Linked DNA regions of Thiocystis violascens DSM 198. The protein of the gene in region 2 interacts with the protein of the main gene of each other region in a pairwise test. Links are inferred from orthologs where the notes say so. Each region holds a gene or a part of one and is shown on either strand. Other genes may lie near its edges.

What was found.
Region 1: the proteins of rlmN (region 2) and ftsZ interact in binary tests that used the Escherichia coli proteins (3 or more experiments, as listed by UniProt). The link is inferred for Thiocystis violascens DSM 198 from one-to-one orthologs.
Region 3: the proteins of rlmN (region 2) and THIVI_RS09800 interact in binary tests that used the Escherichia coli proteins (3 or more experiments, as listed by UniProt). The link is inferred for Thiocystis violascens DSM 198 from one-to-one orthologs.

Annotation. Positions count from the first base shown.
Region 1 is NC_018012.1:2,526,799-2,532,197, reverse strand. What follows is about bases 1,426-4,280. They hold ftsZ (cell division protein FtsZ), read left to right. Parts: upstream 1,426-2,194; coding sequence 2,195-3,367; downstream 3,368-4,280. Other genes in these bases: lpxC (UDP-3-O-acyl-N-acetylglucosamine deacetylase), read left to right, coding at 3,609-4,280; ftsA (cell division protein FtsA), read left to right, coding at 1,426-2,026. Also shown: THIVI_RS11200 (D-alanine--D-alanine ligase), read left to right, coding at 1-2; THIVI_RS11195 (cell division protein FtsQ/DivIB), read left to right, coding at 1-786; more of ftsA, read left to right, coding at 791-1,425; more of lpxC, read left to right, coding at 4,281-4,520; THIVI_RS11175 (DciA family protein), read right to left, coding at 4,517-4,978; THIVI_RS11170 (M23 family metallopeptidase), read left to right, coding at 5,086-5,399. UniProt on the Escherichia coli protein: Essential cell division protein that forms a contractile ring structure (Z ring) at the future cell division site. The regulation of the ring assembly controls the timing and the location of cell division.
Region 2 is NC_018012.1:2,989,808-2,995,334, forward strand. Bases 1,290-4,272 are described here. They hold rlmN (dual-specificity RNA methyltransferase RlmN), read right to left. Parts: upstream 3,339-4,272; coding sequence 2,241-3,338; downstream 1,290-2,240. Other genes in these bases: THIVI_RS13255 (RodZ domain-containing protein), read right to left, coding at 1,290-1,450; pilW (type IV pilus biogenesis/stability protein PilW), read right to left, coding at 1,465-2,244; ndk (nucleoside-diphosphate kinase), read right to left, coding at 3,352-3,780; THIVI_RS13275 (PhoX family protein), read left to right, coding at 4,099-4,272. In the rest of the region: hisS (histidine--tRNA ligase), read right to left, coding at 1-391; more of THIVI_RS13255, read right to left, coding at 398-1,289; more of THIVI_RS13275, read left to right, coding at 4,273-5,527.
Region 3 is NC_018012.1:2,215,306-2,220,682, reverse strand. The notes cover bases 2,545-5,377. They hold THIVI_RS09800 (DEAD/DEAH box helicase), read right to left. Parts: upstream 4,726-5,377; coding sequence 3,364-4,725; downstream 2,545-3,363. Other genes in these bases: THIVI_RS09805 (methyltransferase domain-containing protein), read left to right, coding at 2,545-3,324. Also shown: THIVI_RS22725 (FHA domain-containing protein), read left to right, coding at 1-148; THIVI_RS09820 (PP2C family protein-serine/threonine phosphatase), read left to right, coding at 145-1,143; THIVI_RS09815 (FHA domain-containing protein), read left to right, coding at 1,140-1,553; THIVI_RS09810 (hypothetical protein), read left to right, coding at 1,550-2,014; THIVI_RS25700 (hypothetical protein), read left to right, coding at 2,011-2,163; more of THIVI_RS09805, read left to right, coding at 2,410-2,544. UniProt on the Escherichia coli protein: DEAD-box RNA helicase involved in the assembly of the 50S ribosomal subunit at low temperature. Exhibits RNA-stimulated ATP hydrolysis and RNA unwinding activity. Acts before DeaD.

The DNA.
Region 1 (5,399 bases), 460 kb from region 2 along the record:
GAGTCGACGCCCGACAGCGTCCCAGCGCCGAGCGGGCCGCCGCCGCGTTCGCGTCTGCGCGCCTTCCTCGGGTTGGCGTTGTTGTGCGCCATGGTCGCGGCTGTCTGGCTGTTCGGTTACTGGGAACCGCGTCTGTTGCCGATCCGCGTGATCGAGGTGGAGGGCGAACTCCATCATCATTCGTCACGCTTGCTGGAGAAAACCATCGGCGAACGGCTGCGTGGCGGGATCCTGACCGCCGACCTCGTCGATCTCAAGAGCGCGGCCGAGGAACTTGCCTGGGTCGGCCGCGTCAGTCTGCGGCGGGTCTGGCCGGATCGGCTGCAGGTGCGGGTCGAGGAACATCGACCGCTTGCCCGCTGGAACGCCGATCGCCTGGTGACCGCCGAGGGGGTCGTCTTCCATCCAGGGACCGGAACGATTCCCGCCGGTCTGCCGGTGCTCGAAGGCGACGACAGCCGGGCGCCCGAGGTGGTCAGGCAGTATCTGAAATGGCGGGAAGATCTGATGCTGGCGGGGCACCTGATTCAGGTTCTCACGCTCGATCCCCGCGGCGACTGGCGTCTTGAGTTGGTCATGGGCACCGAACTGCGACTGGGCACCGGCGCCATCGAGGAACGTCTCGCGCGCTTCATCGCCAGTGCGCCGCAACTTGAGGCGGCGGGTCAACCGTTGGAGGTGGACCTGCGTTACAGCAACGGTTTCGCCGTGAAATGGGCGCCGAGCGCGGAGTCGCCGGTCCCCGCGAACACGGGTCGCTCCAAGCGATCCGGCAATCGAGGATAACTGGATGTCGCGACGTAACGACAAAAATCTGTTGGTTGGACTGGATATCGGCACCTCGAAGATCGCCTGTCTGGTGGGCGAGCTCAAGGACGACGATCAGATCGAGATCATCGGCATCGGTATCCATCCGTCGCGGGGTCTGAAAAAGGGCGTGGTGGTGGATATCGAATCCACCGTCCAGTCGATCCAGCGCGCGGTCGAGGAAGCGGAGTTGATGGCCGGTTGCGAGATCAATTCGGTCCATGCCGGGATCGCCGGCAGCCATGTGCGCAGCCTCAATTCGCACGGGATCACCGCGATCAAGGAGGTCGAGGTCTCGCAGGCCGACGTGGATCGCGTGATCGACGCGGCGCGGGCGGTGGCGATTCCGGCGGACCAGAAGATCCTGCACATCCTGCCGCAGGAATTCATCATCGACAATCAGGAGGGCATCCGCGAACCCATCGGGATGTGCGGCGTGCGCCTGGAGGCGCGGGTGCACATGGTGACCGGCGCGGTCAGCGCGGCCCAGAACATCATCAAATGCATCCGGCGCTGCGGGTTGGAAGTCGACGATCTGGTGCTCGCCCAGTTGAGTTCCAGTTACGCGGTGCTCAGCGAGGACGAGAAGGAACTCGGGGTCTGCGTCGTCGACATCGGCGGCGGCACCACGGATCTGGCGGTTTTTACCGATGGTGCCATCCGGCATACGGCGGTGATCCCGATCGCGGGCGATCAGGTCACCAACGACATTGCGGTGGCGCTGCGCACGCCGACGCAATATGCCGAATTGATCAAGATCCAGCACGCCTGCGCCCTGACTCAACTCGCCGGGAATAGCGAGACCATCGAGGTACCCAGTATCGGCGACCGCCCGCCACGGCGGCTGTCGCGCCAGACCCTGGCCGAGGTGGTCGAGCCACGCTACGAGGAGCTATTGACGTTGCTGCATAACGAGTTGCGCCGCAGCGGTTTCGAGGATCTGGTCGCGGGCGGGGTGGTGCTGACCGGCGGCAGCGCGAAGATGCAGGGTCTGATCGATCTGGCCGAGGAGGTCTTCCACATGCCGGTACGCCTGGGGTTGCCGCAGCATGTGATCGGCATGGACGAGGTCGTGAACAATCCGATCCACTCCACGGGCGTGGGGTTATTGATGTACGCGCGCCAGCATCGCTATGCGCGCGGCCCCGAGATGTCCGAGAATCTCGGCCTCAAGGGAACCTGGTCGCGCATGCGCAGTTGGTTCCAGGGCAATTTTTAGCAGGGGGTTGGCTGTCCGACCCCAAGGGTAGATGGACCGCGGCCTGCGGTCTCGGATCGGCGGGTTTCTGGCCTGCCGGTCATTTCGGGGGGTGGTCGCGTGCGTGGCGCGCGGCTGAACGAGGTTTCAGGTATTGCTAAAACGTTCTTCATATCGGGAGACAGATCAATGTTCGAGCTCATGGATACCCATAGTCAGAATGCCGTCATCAAGGTCATCGGCGTCGGCGGCGGCGGCAACAACGCGGTCAATCATATGTTGGCCTCGACCATCGAGGGCGTGGATTTCATCTGCGCCAACACCGATGCCCAGGCGCTGAAAAGCTCCAACGTCAAGACGATCCTGCAATTGGGCGCGGGCATCACCAAAGGGCTGGGAGCCGGGGCGGACCCCGAGGTGGGTCGGCATTCGGCGATCGAGGATCGCGATCGCATTCAGGACGCGCTCGAAGGCGCGGATATGGTGTTCATCACCGCCGGCATGGGCGGCGGCACCGGGACGGGCGCGGCGCCAGTGGTGGCCCAGGTGGCAAAGGAACTCGGGATCCTGACCGTGGCCGTGGTGACCAAGCCGTTTCCGTTCGAGGGCGCCAAGCGGCGGCGGATTGCCGAGGAAGGGATTGCCGAGCTCGCCAAGTCGGTCGACTCGCTGATCACCATCCCCAACGAAAAGCTGCTGGCCGTGCTTGGCAAGGACATGAGCCTGCTCGACGCCTTCAAGGCGGCGAACGATGTCCTGCTCAATGCGACCCAGGGCATCGCCGAACTCATCACCTGCCGCGGACTGATCAACGTCGACTTCGCCGACGTCAAGACGGTGATGTCCAACATGGGGGTCGCCATGATGGGGACTGGCTCCGCGCGGGGTGCGAATCGCGCTCGCGAGGCCGCCGAGGCCGCCATCAAGAGCCCGCTGCTGGAAGATATCGATCTCGCCGGGGCGAAGGGCATTCTGGTCAATATCACGGCGGGTCCGAGCCTGACCATCGGCGAGTTCGACGAGGTGGGCAACACGGTGCGCGACTTTGCCGACGACGAGGCGACGGTCGTGGTGGGCACGGTCGTCGATATGGAGTTGGAGGACGAACTGCGCGTGACCGTCGTGGCGACTGGACTGGGCGAACGCCGCGCTGCCGTCACCAATAAACGCGCGGGCGGGGAAGCCTCGATTCGACTGGTCTCCGGAGGCGACTTGAGCGATGGTCAGCCGGACTATCGGGAAATGGAGCGTCGCCCGGCGATCTATCGGAAAGCGGGTGGATTGGCTGTGGCTGAAGCGGTTGACGAAAAGGATATGGACTATCTGGACATCCCGGCGTTTCTGCGTCGTCAGGCCGACTGATCAGGGGTTTCCCTCTTGTTGAAGGCCAATAAAAACAAAGGGATTCTGTTGCATCCAACATTAAACTTGAAATAGGTTCGGGAAAACCCTAAGCTAGCGGTAAAGCGCTCCAGTGTGGAGCGCGTAACGCGATGGCGAGCAGGCAAGAGCGGTTGAACTAACAGGAAGGGTTGGTTCAAGCGCTTCTGTCCATGAGCAAGAAGCCGTCAGCCGCCGTGGACCGCGATGGGAGATCCGACCGATGCTCAGGCAACGTACCTTGAAAAATGTGATCCGTGCGACCGGGATCGGTTTGCATACGGGCGAAAAAATCGAGTTGACGCTTCGGCCCGCCGCGCCCGACTCCGGTATTCGGTTCCGGCGCGTGGATCTTGATCGGCCGGTGGAAATCAAGGCGACGCCGTTCAATGTGACCGATACGCGTCTGTCCACGACGCTGGCGAGCGGTGACGTGAAAGTCTCGACGGTCGAGCATCTGCTCTCCGCTTTTGCGGGGCTGGGGATCGATAACGCCTGCGTGGACGTTGGGGCCGCCGAGGTGCCAATCATGGACGGGAGCGCCGCGCCGTTCGTCTTTCTACTTCAGACGGCGGGCGTCCTGGAGCAGAATCGCCCCAAGCGATTCATTCGGATCAAGCGCCAGGTCGAGGTTCGCGATGGCGATAAGGTCGCGCGGTTCACGCCTTACGATGGATTTAAGGTCGATTTTTCGATCGACTTCGACCATCCGGCGTTCAACGCCCGCGCGAATCGCGCCACGGTGGATTTCTCCACCTCGTCCTTCGTGCGCGAGGTGAGTCGCGCGCGAACCTTCGGTTTTTTGCGCGAGATCGAAGCGTTGCGTCAGCATAACCTGGCCTTGGGCGGTAGCCTGGATAACGCAGTCGTGGTGGATGAGTATCGCGTCCTGAACGAGGAAGGGTTGCGTTTCGAGGACGAGTTCGTCAAACACAAGATCCTCGACGCCATTGGCGATCTCTATCTGCTTGGGCACACCCTGATCGGCGCCTTCACCGCGCACAAATCCGGGCATGCCCTGAACAACGCGCTGTTGCGCGCGCTGGTCGCCGACGAAGCGGCCTGGGAGGAGGTGGTCTTCGAGGATTCGGCGACAGCGCCGATCTGCTACGCGCAGCCGATTGCGGCTGTTTAGTCTGCTTCGATATGTCCCGGGGGCGCATGTCTGTTCGCGAGGTTCTTCAGCGCGCGCCGTAAGTCCGGATCCTGTATGGTGTCCGCTGCTTCGAGCAGATGCTTGATTGTGCCGCTCGACAGTCTGGGCGTCGGCATCCGGGGTTGGTGTGGGCGGCTTGTCTCGTCGCGAGCCAGGCGGACTTGAATGTGGGTTTCGGTTATTTCCCGCGTTTTTAACGAGCGAACGATGTCCTCGGCCAGAAAGCGCGCGCGCGTCGTCCAGGCTGGGGAATCGAAATAGAGCGTTAACCGCGTTCCCTCGACACCGACATCCAGGCAGTGCGCTTGCATCGGTTCAGGCAATCGGGAGCGCACGTATTCAAGCAGCGCAATCTCCCTTGCTCGCCGTTCGAGCAGATCGCGCGCGGAGCTGTTGTTTTGCAACAGATCGCGGATATGAAAAAGTGTGATGTTCATTGGTGTTGTGTTCGTGTCGGCCGCGCATCGGCAGACGTGATCTGACTGGCCGATTGGCGAGCCATTGACGAGCATTGTTCCTTGAAGACCTGAAGCAGAGAGAAACGATGTACCACCACGATCGAAGAAAAAACGCTCGCGGACAGGCCGTTGTCGTGCTTTTGGCTATTTTATCCTTTGTCTGCGCGGGCGCTGGGTTGGGATGGTTGATCGGACAATACGCCAATCGTCTTCCCTCCGCCGATCCTCCTCGATCCGCCCCGGCATTCGCCTCCGCATTTCCACCGACGAATACAGCAGAGTCTTCGCCTTCCCGTGCGCGCCAGACAGTCGGTGCAATCGCCTCTCGTCTGGGCGACATGCAGGCCGAGTTGCTGAGGCTGAATGCGCTGGGAGAAAGGCTGGTCGGAATGTCCGGGCT
Region 2 (5,527 bases):
CCTCGACCCCGATCTGATGGAACTGCCGATAGCGCCCGCGCTGCGGACGCTCGTAGCGGAACATGGGGCCGCGATACCAGAGCCGCTGGGGCTGGACCAGCAAACCGTGCTCGATGGCCGCGCGCACGCAGCTTGCCGTCCCCTCCGGGCGCAGACTCAGGCTGTCGCCGTTGCGATCCTCGAAGCTGTACATCTCCTTTTCGACGATATCGGTCACCTCGCCGATGGAGCGCTTGAACAGGTCCGTCACCTCGACCAGCGGGGTGCGGATCTCCGCGTAGCCGTAACCGGAGAGCACCTGGCGCGCCGTGTCCTCGATCCGATGCCAGATCGCGATGCGTTCGGGCAGGATGTCATGCATCCCCCGGATGGCTTGGATGTGTTTAGTCATGCTTGGTCATCGCGGGTTCTGTGGATCCAGCGTAAAGCGCGCCACGTTGCCACGCGAACGGCCGATGAGATCGAAGGCGTTTCCGCCGAGCGTCATCCGGGTTGCCGAGGCGTTGCCGATGACGAACTTATAGGGCGGCTGGCCTTCCAATACGCGACGGTCGCCCTCGCGCATCTCCCCGTTGAGCACGACATTTCCATCGCTGCCCATGACGCTGACCCAGGAGGTGCCGGTGAATTCGAGCACGACCTCGGTCGCGCTGGCGGGAGTGACGACAGCGGTTTCGGGCTCCTCGGCGGTGTCAGCGACTCCCGCAGCCTCTGGCCGCAACGGCCCTGGCACGCCACCAGATTGCGCCAAAACAGGCTCGGGCGCGGTTAGCGGGGTTGGCGTTGAAGTCGTCAGCGAGACCGGAATCGGGGTCGGTGCGTCGGACTCGGTGGTATCGGCGGGCGCCGTCGTCGGCTGCTCGGCGAGGACCGGCTCCGCGGCGCCTGGTTCGGGCGCATCGAACTCGGTGGCCGGGGACGCCTCGTCTCGGCCCTGCTCCTCCTCCGCCGCCGCCATCTGGCTTTGGGCTTGGCCGAACAGCGATTGCAGCCAATCCGAGCTGAATCCCACTCCCTGGTCGGCGCGATTCTGCCACCACAGAGTCAACGTGACGATCGCCGCGCCAGCAATGGCCAAACCGATCAGACGCCCCCGAAGGTTTCCGGGTTGGCGATCGCGACGTGCCCCCTGCGTTTGGACGACCTGCGTCATCCGATGATCGGCCTGCGGAGTCGCGGCATAGTAAGCGTTGACGATCGAGGTCGGGTCGAGCCCGATCAAACGCGCGTAATTTCTCAGGTATCCGGCGACATAGACCGGGGCAGGAAGCGCGTCGTAGCGATCCTGCTCAAGCGCTTCCACAACATCGTTGCGTAAATGGAGTTGCGTGGCAATGCGCTCGATCTCGATTCCGCGCGACTGGCGCTGCACCCGCAACCGCCGGCCGGGACTCTCGACGAGATCGACGACCTTGCGATCGTCCGAATCATTGGCTGTCATTTGGTTCATGGCAATACGGACCCCTAGAACTCTCGGGTTTTGGGCGCTTGAGGGAAATTGGTTTTCAGCATCTGATCGAAATACGCAGCGCGCTTGCGGTTGCCGAGTTGACGCTCGACCTGTGCTCCGACCAAGAGCGCGTGATAGGCCGTTGCCGGCGTGCGCACCGTGTTCGGCTCGAAATACCGATCCAGATAGCCCTTCGCGGTCTTCGCGTCGCCGCCTTTGTACTCGAGCTCGGCCAGCCTGGCCAGCGCGGGACCGAAATTCGGATTCGCGGCGATGGCCGCGCGATAATACTCCTTGGCCTTGCTGGCATTGCCCGCGCTAGCGGCACAGTTGCCAGCGTTGGTCATGGCGATCCAGGGGGTCGCGTAGAGCGGGTTCGCCAGCGCTTTTTTAAATTGTTCATCGGCCTCCGCGTAACGCTTCTGACGGCACTCGTAGGAACCGTAGGCATAACGGACATCCGAATTATTGGGCGAGAGCTTCAACGCCTTTTCATAGTGCTGCCGGGCACGCTCGGCCTGCCCGATTTCCTCGTAGAGAAACGCCACCCAGACGTGGGCGCGCGGATATTTCGCGTCGGCCTCGATAGCCTGCTGGGCGCGCCGAAAGGCGACCTCGGTCTGACCGCGGTTGTAGTATTCCTCGGCCATGCGGACGTAAAGCTCGGCAGGGCTGTCCTCGGGATCCAATCCGAGCGACTCGTCGTTTTGCTGGATGGTTTTCTTGCCGCCGCAACCGGCCAGCAGGAGGCAGAGCCCGACGATCATGACGGATTGAAGCGGGTGACGGTTCATCCGGTCGCCACCCTGGGGCCGGCCTCGACCACCACCCGACCGAGCCGACGCGTGCGGTCTTCCACCCGACCGACCAACTGCCCGCAGGCGGCGGCGATCTCGTCGCCGCGCGTCTTGCGCGTCATCGCAAAGATCCCCGCGCGCGTGAGCCGCAGGCGGAACGCCTCGATGCGCTCGGGGGGCGAGGTGCCGAAGTCGCTCCCGGCGAAGGGATTGAAGGGTATCAGATTGAGCTTGGACGGAATGCCTTCGAGCAGACGAATCAGTTGCTTGGCGTGCGCGAGACTGTCATTGATGCCGTCGAGCATGACGTACTCCCAGGTGACTTTGCGGCGCTTGTCCTGACCAATATAGGCTTTGCACGCGGGCAGCAGTTCGGCCAGCGGGTATTTGCGGTTGATCGGAACCAACTGATCGCGCAGCGCGTCGTTCGGCGCATGCAGCGAGACGGCCAGCGAGACGTCGCTGACCTCGCGCAGCCGATAGATGTTCGGCACGATGCCGGAGGTGCTCAGCGTCACCCGCTGCTTGGCCAGCATATAGGCGAGATCGTCCTGCATGATGTCCATGGCCTTGACCACGGACTCGAAATTGGCGAGCGGCTCGCCCATGCCCATCATCACCACGTTGGTCGGCGGTTTGTCGAGCTGGCGCGCGGCATGCCAGACCTGACCGATGATCTCGCTCACGGCCAGGTTGCGATTGAAGCCCTGCCGGGCCGTCGCGCAGAAGGCGCACTCCAGCGCACAACCCACTTGCGAGGAGACGCAGATGGTGCTGCGCCGTCCTTCGGGGATGAAGACGGTCTCGATGCGCTGTCCGTCATGAAGTTCCATGATCCATTTGATGGTGCCGTCTTCGGAGGGATGGGCCTCGACGATGCGCGGCAAACGGATCTCCACGGTCTCGCGCAGGGTTTCGCGCAACGACCGGGAAAGATCGGTCATGGCGTCGAACTCGACGACGCCATGCTTGTGAACCCACTTGAACAGATTGCGTCCATGAAACGCCTTGACGCCCAGCCCGACGACCAGCGCCTCGCAGTCGGCGAGGTTCAGATTCAGCAGGTTGGGCTTGGTTCCGGCGGTCGTCATGGACGGTGGCCTGTTAGCGGGTGCGTGGGCAAACGCCTTCCGGGAAGAAGAAGGCAATTTCGACTTCCGCCGTCTCCGGGGCATCCGAGCCATGCGCGGCGTTTTCGGTGAAGGAGTCGGCGAAATCCGCGCGGATGGTGCCGGGCGCGGCATTGGCCGGATTGGTGGCGCCCATGATGTCGCGGTTCTTGGCGACGGCGTCCTCGCCTTCCAGCACCTGGACCATGACCGGGCCGGAGGTCATGAAACCAACCAGTTCCTCGAAGAACGGCTTGCCCTGATGAATGGCATAAAAGGCGGAGGCCTGTTCGCGGCTCAGGTGCAGCATGCGCGCGGCGACGATCTTCAGACCGGCGGCCTCGAAGCGGCTCAGGATGGCGCCAATGGCGTCCTTGGCGACGGCATTGGGTTTGATAATGGAAAGGGTGCGCTCTGTGGCCATGCGGGCTCCGGATCGGGCGTTGAAGGAGGCGTCGGAAATCGACAAGGGCGAGTGATGAGCGATCCCGCCCGCTTGATGCATGGCGGACGGGTCGTCGTCGTTCGGATCGAATCAATCGCCAAGTTTAGCGTTAGCGACTGTACCGGGCAATGCCAGTCATCCCATTGTCTCTGCCCGTCATGATTCGGTCACTGAATCTTCACGGTTTCCTGATCCGTTTTTCATGTCGCTTTTTTAGGATGGGGGGCCAATGCTCGGTTGCACGGCCTGTTCCGGCTCAAGCCATCAGATTTATCACTCATGTCAGGAAAACAATTCATGAATCAGTCGTTCAACAAAACCCTGTGCAGCCTGCCTGCCTTACTGCTGGCGCTCGGCTGCACACAGACATCCGCGGATCTGGGAAGTCTGGAGTTTTCCGAAGTCACGGTTCCAGTGACGCAGGATGAAAAACGCGAGATTCGCGCATCCGATTCCGTCGTCATCCAGGGTACGACTCATGACATCGGATATCGGGATCTGGTGCGGACCAATCAGCGCCTGCCGCTGCTCGGCGGCGAGAAGGGCCAGTTCGAGACCTTCGGCCTGCTGAAAGACATGGATGGCCAGCCGCTCCGGCAAGAAGACGGCAGCCCCTGGATCTGCACCAATGGCTCGGGACCGGATCACACCTCGCTGCTGAAATACGGCTCGGATCTGTTTGCCGTGACCCAGTTGGAATGCAGCGTGGGCGGCGCCTATGTCACCAAGCTAGCGCAGGATAAGAGCGGCAATCTGTCCGCCGTTGCCACGCGCTCGGTGGATTTTTCGGATGAATTCGGAACCTATGTCAATTGCGCCGGCATGACCACGCCCTGGGGCACGCACCTGGGTTCCGAGGAATACGAACCGCCCATGGCGATCATGAACCTGCGGGCCGAAAACCGCGCCTGGTTCGACGATCCGACCTGGCACGATGCGCATATCCAGGGCATCGCGGACTACAACAAGGTCGAGAACACCGCCGCCAACGCCGCCTATCTGGGGTATTACTTTGGCTGGACGCCCGAGATCAAGGTGACTTCCGGCGATGGCGCGCACACCGTGACCAAGCATTACGCCATGGGTCGCTTCGCGCATGAACTGGCCTATGTCATGCCCGACAACCGTACTGTCTACCTCTCCGACGACGGTCCCAATGTCGGTCTGTTCATGTTCGTCGCCGATCGTCCGCGGAATCTGAGCGCTGGCACCCTCTATGCCGCGCGCTGGGAGCAGACCTCCGGAGAAGGCCCGGGCAGCGCCGATATCGAGTGGATCAGTCTTGGGCACGCCACCAATGACGAAATCCGCGCCGCTCTCGAAAACAAAACGACCTTCGCCGATCTTTTCGAGCGCGCCGAACCGCTCGATGCGGCAGCGGGAACCTGCCCAGACGGCTTTACCAGCACCAATACCTACGATGAAGGCCTGCTCTGCACCCGCCTGAAAAACGGCAAGAACAAGCTGGCATCGCGTCTGGAGACCCGTCTCTATGCCGCGCACCTGGGGGCGACCACCGAGTTCCGCAAGGAAGAAGGCCTGACCTACAACCCGGACGACAAGGTGCTCTACGTCGCTATGAGCGAGCTACGTTACGGCATGATGGATGGCGATGACCGGGACATCGGCGGCCCCAACCACATTCGGCTGGATACGGTGAACAAGTGCGGCGCGGTCTATGGCATGGATGTCAAGCGGCGGGTCAAGGACAGCCGTGGCAAGCTGA
Region 3 (5,377 bases), 780 kb from region 2 along the record:
GGGCCGGCAGGCGATCCTTGAGGATCTCGGTTCCACCAATCAGACCTGGCTCAACGGCGTGCCGTTGTCCGCGCCGCATCCGGTGCGCGACGGCGATGTGCTGCGCGTCGGTCAGACCGAGCTGCGTCTCGGCGGGAGCGGGCGTTGAGTAGGCTGACCTTGCAGCCGGGCAATGCCCAATGGATCGGCACGCGCCCGGAGCAACAGGACGCCTTCGGCTTTGCCGGGTGTTCGGCCCAGGGCGCCAATCCGCCGGGCGGGGTGCTGGTGGTTCTGGCCGATGGCATGGGCGGTCTGCGCGAGGGGCGCGCGGCGAGTCAACTGGCGGTCAAAACGATGCTGGAGACTTATGCCGCCCAGCCGCCCGCCACGCCGGTTCCCGAGGCGCTGGCGCTTGCATTGCGGGCGGCGAATCGGGCGGTTTACGCACTGGCCGAGACAACGGCGGGCGTGGGACAGGTCGGCACCACGCTGGTCGCGGCGGCGGTGCGCGACGCACAACTCTTCTGGATCGGCGTCGGCGACAGCCGGTTGTATCGCTATCGCGCCGCCGACGGTTCGCTCACGCCCTGTACCGAGGATCACACCCTCGCCAACGAACTCTGGCCGCAAGTCGTCGCCGGGACGCTGGACGCGGATGATCTCGCGAGCCATCCCGACCGCGACGCGCTGACCAGCTTTCTGGGACTGGCCGAGATTCCGCTGGTGGACGCCAGTTGTCGGCCCCTGACCCTGCAACCGGGCGACCGCCTGCTGTTGTGCAGCGACGGGGTCGATGGCGTGCTGTCGCGCGACGCGCTGAAACGCCCACTGGCCGCCGCTCCGCAACACGCCGCCGAGACCTTGATCGCCGCGCTGCGAGAACGGGCGCTGACGCATCAGGACAACGCCACGGTCGCGGTGCTGGCCTGCGAGGCGTCCCGTGAGACATCGTCGATGGCGTCGTTGACGAGCCGTCCGTCGCGTGGCGTTCGGGTCGCGGTCCTGTCGGCGGTTCTGCTGCTGACGCTTGGCGCCGCCGCCTGGTTCGGTCTGTCGGGATGGTGGGATCGGCCGCCCGAGGATGTGCCGTCGTCGGTGACGCGCCCCCTTCCGCCGCCCGCCGAGGATCAACCGGGCGTGCCCGCGCCGGAGACGACATGAACGCACCGCCACACAAGTTCACCATCGGGCGGGATGCGCACTGCGATGTCCCGCTCGCGGACGACTCGGTGAGCGCGCGCCATGCCGAATTGAGCGTCTCCGCCCCCGGCACGTTGCTGCTGACCGATTGCAAGAGCACCAACGGCACCTTTCTGATCGGCGCCGACGGTCTCGCGCGCAAGATCCGACAGGAACTGGTCTCGCCACTGGATCGCGCGCGGTTCGGCGCGGTCACCTTGGAAATCCGCGATCTGCTGGAGGCATTCGGTCGCCGGTTTCCCGACCGCGTGGCGCCGTTTCTGCCCGGCGTGGACGCCGTTCAACCCTGGGTGCGGGGGCGGCAACTGATCCGCTGCGTCTGCGGCAGCGTGAAATCCGCCGACGCGCCTTGTCCGGAGTGCGGTCGATGAGCGTGCTTCGTGAAATCCTGTGGGAGCGGCCTCGACGCGCGCGGATCTTCCTCGTCGCGATCGCGCTGGCCGGGATGTTCGTCGCCCTGCTCACGCTGGTTCTACCGGCGGGCAGTCCAGCCGCCGTGCTGTGGCTCGATCATCACGCGATCCCGCCGTCGAATTATCCCTTTCTCTATCCCTTCACGATCCAGAATCTCACGCACCTGATCCTCTTCATCGGCCTGGGCGAGAGCTTCTGCCGCTGGCGCAGCGCGGTCCGCGAGCGCGCCATGCTCGCGGAAGGACTGCTGCCGCAGGCGTATGAAGTCGTCCTCCAGGCGCATGACCTGCCGCCGATCCGCGCCCGTGTCGCCCAGCGTCACGATGGCGAGCAGGGGTTTCTGCCCGGACTGATTGACCTGTGCATCCTGCAATTCCAGGCCAGCCGCTCGGCGAGATCGCCCGCGCGCTGGGCGTGAGTTTCAACACCACGCTGGTCGCCCTGGCCGAAAGCGCAGCGCTGGTGCTGCTGCTCCATCTGGTGCAGGCACAAGAAGAACTGGCCGTCAATCAGGCCGGACATTACACCCTGATCAATCTGATCAATCGGTTGTATGCGGGGCGGTAGGCTTGGCGGCACTGCCCGAAACGCGGATCGTCCGCGCCGTCGGCGACGCGACACCTGATCGCGACAGGCGCAACAGGACTGTCGTCCGTACCGGTTGGTCCTTGCAATTCCGTCGGACGAGACGGATCTATCCGCAATGCTCGCCGCCAGGAAACCGGGCGCGCGGCCACTGCTCTATCGCCGCCGCGGGACGTACCGCGAACCGCCGGTGGAATCGCCCGCCGAACTCTGACCCGGATCGCACTCATGTCGACATCCATTCCAACGACCGGCGCGTCGCGCGACCGCCTCGGCTATTTCAACTGGCTCTACAATCCCTTCCAGCGTCTGAAGGTGACCGAGGTTTACGATCTGCTGGGGACCGACGTGGCGACCGAGAACGCCTTTTATCTCAATCTTGGGTACTGGAACGAAGGCGCCCTGGCGGACGGCCGCTCGCTCGACGACGCCTGTCAGGCGCTGGCGGCGCTGGTGGCGGACAGTGCCGGGATGGGGCCGGGGGACCGGGTGCTCGATGTCGGGTTCGGGTTCGCCGATCAGGATCTGTTCTGGCTCGATGCCTATCGTCCGGACGGCATCGTCGGCTTGAATGTCACCGCCTCTCAGGTGGAGGTGGCGCGCCGACGGGTTCGCGAGGCCGGTCTGGAGGATCGTATCGATCTGCGGTTGGGGTCGGCCACCGCGATGCCGCTGGAAGACGCCTCGGTCGATAAGGTGGTGGCGCTGGAATGCGCCTTTCATTTCGAGACCCGCGAACGCTTTTTCCAGGAGGCGATGCGGGTTTTGCGCCCCGGCGGGCGGCTGGTGCTGGCCGACATCATCCCCATGCCGACCGAATCCGGCTGGCGGGCGCGATTGGCGCAACTCTGGTCCTGGCGGCAGGTCGCGCGCAAATTCGCGATCCCGGCGGGCAATGTCTATCCGCTCCCCGAGTATGTGGCGAAGCTCAGGGCCGCTGGATTCGAGAACGTGCGGGTAGAGTCCATCCGCGAGCGGGTCTATGCGCCCTTGCATGAGTACCTGCGCCGTCACCCCGAGGCAGTCGCGCGTTTGCATCCGTCGACCCGTCTGCCGATCGCGCTGGCGCTCAAACTTGACGCGCGCACGGTTTATCGCGGGCTCGACTATGTGCTGACGGTGGCCGACAAGCCATCGGCCTGAATCCAGCCGTTTGAATCGCGAAGGCGCAAAGAACGAAAATCAACCACCCGTTTTCGTCGGATCGCCTGGTCGCTTGGCGAGCGGCGCATGGCCGGCCTCGACGCCATGGGCGCTGGTCGGCACGCGCCGCTTGCCGATGTTCTTGCGATCGCGCAGCCGCTCCTTGACCTTGGGCGCTTCCGGTTTTTCGGCGGCCGCCCTGGCCTTGCGCATGGCCGGCGTCGGCTTGCCGGGGCCTTTGCGTTTGGTCGGTCCCTGGAATTTGGCCTTCAGACCCTCGATGGCGCGCGTCTCGGCGGTCAGGTTGAGATAACGTACGATGCTTTCCATGCGATTCCATTCGCTCTTGCCGACCAGCGACAGGGCGACGCCCTGTTCCCCCGCGCGCCCGGTGCGCCCGGTGCGGTGCAGATAATCGTCCCCCGAGCGTGGCAGATCGAAATTAATCACCCGCTGCACGCCCGGTACGTCCAGGCCGCGCGCGGCCAGATCGGTGGCGATCAGGATGTTCACCCGCCCGCTGTGCAGCAGGCCCATGACGCGGTTGCGCTCGCGCTGATCCAGTTCGCCATGCAGCACCGCCACCCGCTGCTGCTGGCCCATCAGAAAATTGCCGAGCGCGACCGCGCCATCGCGGGTGTTAGTGAACACCAGCGCCTTCTCGAAGGTTTCGTGTTGCAGCAGCCAGAGCGTCTGACGCTGTTTATGTTCCAGGCCATCGCTCAGCAGGAGTTGATGGGCGATATCGGGATGCTGCTCGCGCACCGGATTGATCGCCAGCACCTGAGGGTCGCGCAGCAGTCGGTCGGTGATGTCTTTCAGACCCCGATGATGCAGGGTCGCCGAAAACAGCAGCGACTGACGGTTCGGGCGACAGTGACCGAGGATCGCCAGCACGTCATCGGCGAAGCCCATGTCCAGCATCCGATCCGCCTCGTCGAGCACCAGAATCTCCAGATCGCGCAGATCCGCCTGACCGCTTTGCAGCAGTTCCAGCATCCGGCCCGGCGTCGCGACCAGAATCTCCGGGTTTTTGCGCAAGGTGGCGATCTGATGGGCCTTGGACTCGCCGCCGGTGATCACCCCGGCGGTCAGCCGCGTGAAACTGCCCAGACGCATGAAATGGATATAGATCTGACGCGCCAGTTCGCGGGTCGGCAGCAGGATCAGCGCGCGGGTGCCGCCGGCGTGCGCGGGGACCGCCAAAAAGCGCTGCATGATCGGCAGCAGAAAGGCCGCCGTCTTGCCCGAGCCGGTGGCGGCGGAGACCAGCAGATCCGCGCCGTCCATCGCGAGCGGAATGACCTGGGACTGCACCGGTGTGGGGGTCTCGTAGCCTTCGCTGGCGAGACCGCGCAGGAGTGCGTCGGGGAGTAGGAATTCAGAGAAATGTGCGTTCATGGCGGGCAAGATACAACAAATCGGAGTGCGGGGAGGGATTGGAATCGTACCATGGTCCGCCGATGCGTCCGGCAGCCGTGCTCATGTTGACGTCATCCGCCACCGTAGGAGCCCGCTTGCGGGCGACGGGTCACCGGAACAGACAAGGCCGGGACGAACTAAGCCCCGAAAAGATGCTGGCCTTGCTGAATTTGCTCACCCCGGTGATGAAGACGAACCGGACGTAGGCGTCCTGGTCCTTGATGACCGAGTAGAGATTGCGCAGCCCGTCGCGCAGCTCGCGGGCAATCGCCGGTTCGGTCAGGTTGTCGAGGATCCGGCTTGTCGTATTCGTCGACCAGGATGACGGCGCGCTGGCCGGTGGCGGTATGGGCGAGTCGGATCAGTTCGCCGACACAGGCCGTGACGTCGGTTTCGGTGCAGGTCACGCCCAGTGCCGCTTGGTTGATGCGCCGTTGTTCGCCGATCTTGCGCGCCAGGGCGGCGGCATCGTGCAGCACCCCGCCGCCGAAGCTGAGACGGATCACCGGATAAGGGATCGACCAGTCCCAGCCCGGATGGATCGCCAGTCCCCGGAACAGCGGCTCGTTGCCGGCGAAATGATCGTCCTCGCGGATCTTGGCGAAGGTCTGGATGCCGATGGGGAATCTGC